Regions from separate parts of the Mycobacterium sp. NGS16 genome, predicted to be linked through region 2. Evidence: riboswitches for the same ligand, from Rfam matches in the RefSeq annotation. Region 2 holds a riboswitch; the other holds the start of a gene.
The links. A riboswitch is a leader RNA that binds a small molecule or an ion and turns the genes downstream of it on or off. The one in region 2 is predicted to bind cobalamin.
Positions count from the first base shown of each region.

Region 1: linked by a shared signal. The riboswitch ahead of metE (5-methyltetrahydropteroyltriglutamate--homocysteine S-methyltransferase) and the one ahead of AC5Y4Q_RS03005 (ABC transporter substrate-binding protein) in region 2 are both predicted to bind cobalamin.

Region 1 covers NZ_JCALEE010000004.1:175,235-177,621, reverse strand. Annotated here, with positions in the region: gene metE (5-methyltetrahydropteroyltriglutamate--homocysteine S-methyltransferase) at 1-1,058, opposite strand, end outside; cobalamin riboswitch at 1,193-1,393, opposite strand; gene AC5Y4Q_RS12530 (SDR family oxidoreductase) at 1,440-2,108, opposite strand; gene AC5Y4Q_RS12525 (thiolase family protein) at 2,213-2,387, shown strand, end outside.
Region 2 covers NZ_JCALEE010000001.1:618,007-620,393, reverse strand. Annotated here, with positions in the region: gene AC5Y4Q_RS03010 (cobaltochelatase subunit CobN) at 1-1,014, opposite strand, end outside; cobalamin riboswitch at 1,047-1,179, opposite strand; cobalamin riboswitch at 1,174-1,363, shown strand; gene AC5Y4Q_RS03005 (ABC transporter substrate-binding protein) at 1,401-2,387, shown strand, end outside.

The sequences.
Region 1 (2,387 bases), on a different contig from region 2:
ACCTTCTCGGCGCCGAACGCCAGCCAGCTGCGCAGCGCGTCGTCCAGGCCGGTCTCGGGCTCCAGCGAGTAGGGCACATGCAGCGTCGAGCACGACGTCGATACCGCGACCGCGGCCGCCGATCCCAGCACCGTAGCCAGCTTGGCCAGCGCAGCTTCCAGGTCGGTGCGCCAGATGTTGCGGCCGTCGACCACCCCGGCGACCAGAACCTTGGAGGCCAGTTCCGGCACCGCGGCAATCGAATCCGTCGAGCCGTAGACCAGATCGACGCCGATCGCCTCGACCGGCGTGGCGGCCAGTGACGACAGGGCTGCGCCCGGGTCGCCGAAATAGGTGGCGACGAGGATCGACGGCCGGTTACTCAACCCGCCCAGGCGGGCGTAGACCTGCTCGGCCAGCGCGGGGGCATCGGCGGCGACGTCGGTCACCAGCACCGGCTCGTCGATCTGCACCCACTCGGCCCCGGCCTCAGCCAGCGCGGACAGCAGCTGGGCGTAGACGTCGGTGAGCTCGTCGAGGCGGAAGATCGGCGCCGGCGACCCGTCGACGGCCTTGCTCAGCAACAGGAAGGTGATGGGGCCGATGACCACCGGGCGGGCCGGAATCCCTTGCTCAACAGCTTCTTTGAGCTCAGCAAGCACCTTGGCCGGATTCAGCGCGAACGTGGTGTCCGGGCCGATCTCGGGAACGATGTAGTGGTAGTTGGTGTCGAACCACTTCGTCATCTCCAACGGGGCGATGTCGGCGTTACCGCGGGCGGCGGCGAAGTAGCGGTCCAGTTCGTCGGCCACCCCGGCCGCCCGCGCCGGGAGCGCACCGAGCAGCACCGCGGTGTCGAGCATCTGGTCGTAGTAGGAGAACGTGTTCACCGGCACCGAATCCAGGCCGGCAGCGGCCAACTGAGCCCAGGTGTCACGGCGCAGGCCGGCGGCCACCTTCTGCAGTTCGTCCTGCCCGATCCGGCCGGCCCAGTAACTCTCGGTGGCGCGCTTGAGTTCGCGGCGCGGCCCGATCCGGGGGGAGCCGAGAACGGTGGCGGTAAACGGTTGAGCGGTCACGATGCGATCCTTCACTCCAGAGGGGTGGATCACCGCCGGCGGACGTCCAGCCCATCCGGTCTCATGCAATTTAACGCACGATAACGCTGGAAAACCAGACGCCCATTCCGCGAGGCGTTGATCCGCCGAGCGCGGCGCGCCCGGCACAACGGGCAGGTCTTCGGACTCGCAGGCGCGCACCGGGGGTGCACCTAATGGCCGTCGCTTCCCAGTCCCGAACCCGAGACCAGTGCCTGTGACGGCGGTCGTTCCTGCATACCGCTGCGGGACAGTCCCGGATTCTCACCGGGTTCCCTCTCGCGCTCCACGGAAAACCGCGTCACGCTCGATGCCGACGCCGCCGCTACCGGCGGTGTCGGCAAACCAGTTGCGTGATCGAGATTACCCGGTCGGTCGCCCCCGAAGCGCCCGCAGGGCTTCCGCAATGGGCGTCTCGCCGTCGTTGAAATCGATGGTGCGGCCAATCGTCGCGTCCTCGGTGAGGCAGGCCGCGATCACCTGGGCGACATTGCCGCGCGACGCCTGCGTTTTGTCGGCGTCGGCGCGGGTCTCGATGCGGCCCGTGGCCGGCTCTAGGGTCAGCCGGCTCGGGCCCAGCACCGTCCAATCCAGGTCGGTGGCCCGCAGGTGAGCGTCCGCGGCGGCCTTGGCCTGGGCGTACGGGAAGAACGGATCGTCTTCGGGCACACCGTGTCCGGGGCCGGCGCCGAAGTAGGACACCATCACGAACCGGCGAACCCCGGCCTGGCCGGCGGCGTTGATCACCCGGATGGCGGCATCGCGGTCCACCGCGTAGGTGCGCGCCGGATTGCCGCCGCCGGCGCCGGCGGAGAACACCACCGCGTCGTGGCCGGCCACCAGCTCGGCCAGCCCGTCGGTGTCGAGCTGCTCGATGTCGGCCACCACCGGGATCGCCCCGGTCACCGCGACCTCCTCGGCGTGGTCGGGATTGCGGAAGATCGAACTCACCTCGTCGCCGCGTTCGGTCAGGATGGGGCTGAGCAGTAGGGCGACCTTGCCGTGGCCGCCGACGATCACAATCCGCGCCATGGATTCGACGCTACGCGAGTGCTGGGAGCACCCCCGTTGCCGTCAGCAGATAGGCCCGGTTGACAATCGTCGTCAAGGACCCTCGTTGATGAAGGAGAGCACCCATGGCCGAAGCCGTCATCGTAGAAGCGGTGCGCTCGCCGATCGGCAAGCGCAACGGCGGACTGTCCGGGGTGCACCCGGCCGAACTGTCCGCCCAGGTACTCAACGGGCTGGTCGGTCGCGCCGGGGTGGACCCGGCGCTGGTTGACGACGTGATCTGGGGCTGCGTCATGCAGG
Region 2 (2,387 bases):
GGCCGAGAGCACCAGCGCCAGCTTCTTGTCACGGTTCGGGATGTGGCGCAGCACAGCATGCTTCACCACCACACCGGCAACCCGTGCACACCGCTCGGCATCGGCGGCGTAGTGCGGCAGCCCGTCGTCGTCGATCTCCTTGAAGGAGAACGGCACCGTGATGATCCGGCCGTCGAACTCCGGGATCGCGATCTGGGTGGCCGAATCCAGCGGGGTGACGCCGTCGTCGTTGGCCTGCCAGTCCGCCCGCGACGACGCCAGGCACAGGCCCTGGAACACCGGAATGTCCAGCGCGGCAACGCGTTCGATGTCCCACGCGCCGTCGTCGTCGCCGGCGCTGACGGTCGCGGTGGCGTTCATCGCCCCGCCAGCGGCCAGCATGCAGACCACCACCGCATCCAGCGTGCCCAACGCCGTGTAGAGCTCGTCGGGGGCGTTGCGCAGCGAGGCGGCGAAGATCGGTATCCCGACCGCTCGGCCGGTGGCATCGATGGCGTCGGCCAGGGCGTGCGCGAAACCGGCGTTGCCGCTGACCTCATGGGCGCGGTAGTACAGCACCCCGATCCGCACCCGGTCGGGTGCGCTGACCGGCTCCCGCTCCGCGTACCCCCATTCCGGGATCACCGCCGGCTCGTCGAAACCCTCACCGGTCAAAAGCACGGTGTCGCACAGGAACGCATGCAGCTGGGCCAGGTTGCCCGGCCCGCCCTCGGCGAGATAGGCGTGCGCCTGGGCGGCCAACCCGATCGGGACCGTCGAGCACTCCATCAACTCGGCGTTGGGTGACCGCTCCCCACCGAGCACCACCAGCGGCAGGCCGGTCGCCCGCAGCAGCTTCAGTTCGTCGGCGATCTCCGCCGAGGACCCCAGGATCCGCAGCACCACGACGTCGACTCCGTCGACCAGCGGTTCGATGTCGTGACGTGCCGGGTTGCCGAGCCGGTAGGCCGCCCCACTGGCACGTGCCGACAACAGGTCGGTATCCGAGGTGGACAGAAGCGCAATGCGCCGCATAAGGCAGGCCTCCTGAGGGGTTCGCGCCCCTCGTCGTCGGAAGTCCCGCGGCCAGTATCTGGCTCGAGGAGCTGTGCCTGTCAGCGCCCCTCACAGTGGCGGAACCGCCCCGGATTCGCACCGGGTTCCTGACGCCACGAGACGGCCGCCAGCCTAACGCAGCGCGGCGTGCAAGAATGTCGCCGGTAAGGCGATGACGAAATGAGGAAGCCGGTGGGAATCCGGCGCGGTCCCGCCACTGTCATCGGGGAGTGACCCTCATCAGCCACGGCCCGCCGCTTGTGGGGCTGGAAGGCGAGGCGAACAGTGATCCGAGAGCCAGGAGACTCACGTCCTCGCGTCCTGCGAACCGGGGCGGTGTACCCCGAGGAAGCTGATGCACGCCCATGTCCCGTGCGGTAGTCCCTGCGCTCGCGCTGGTCCTGGCGTTGGTCGCCGGCGTGGCCGGCTGCTCCGACACCCCGCCCCCCCGACAGGCCCGGCCCGGCTGCATCACCGACTTCGACCCGCACGCCGACTACTTTCCGGACAAGTCGACGCTGGCCGAAGCCACCAATTTCCGACTCGAGTATCACCGCAGCTATCAGATCCTGACCGTGCACCGCCCCTACCTCGGCGGCAAACCGGTGTCGTATGTGCTGGTGCGCTGCGGGACACCGGCTCCGGCGCTGACCGGTGAACTGGCTCGCGCCCAACAGATCACGGTCCCGGTGCGCAGCTTGTACTCGGGGTCGACGACGCATCTGGCGATGATCAGCGAGCTGGGCCAGGCCGGGGTCGTCACCGGGGTGGCAAACCCGGCCGCGGTGGCCGACCCGCAGATCCGGGACCGCATCCATGCCGGTGCGACCGTCGGCTACGCGCCGGGCGGACAGCTCAACATCGAGAGCGTGCTGCACGCCGGGCCCGACGTGCTGGTCACCGAGGGCATGGACGACCCCGGCTATCCCAAGCTGCGTGAGGCCGGCATCCCGGTGCTCGCCGACGCCGAGTGGCTGGAGCCGACCCCGCTGGGCCGGGCCGAGTGGGTCAAGGTGTTCGCGGCGCTGACCGGCACCGAGCGACAGGCCGCGCAGACCTACCAGGACATCCGCGACCGCTACCGCGCGCTGGCCGCCCAGGCCGCGCAGGCGGCGCCGGCCGAGGTGCTGGTGGGCACCATGTATTCGGGCAACTGGGCCATGCCCACCGGGGCCAGCTACTCGGGCCGGCTGGTGGCCGACGCCGGCGGCAGCTATCCCTGGCTGGCCGACGACGGCGCCGAGACCCGGCAGCTGAATTTCGAGTCGGTGTACACCCGGGCCGGGAACGCACCGCTGTGGCTGGTCACCGACGCTTGGGAAACGCTCGGCGACGCGGTGGCCCGCGACAGC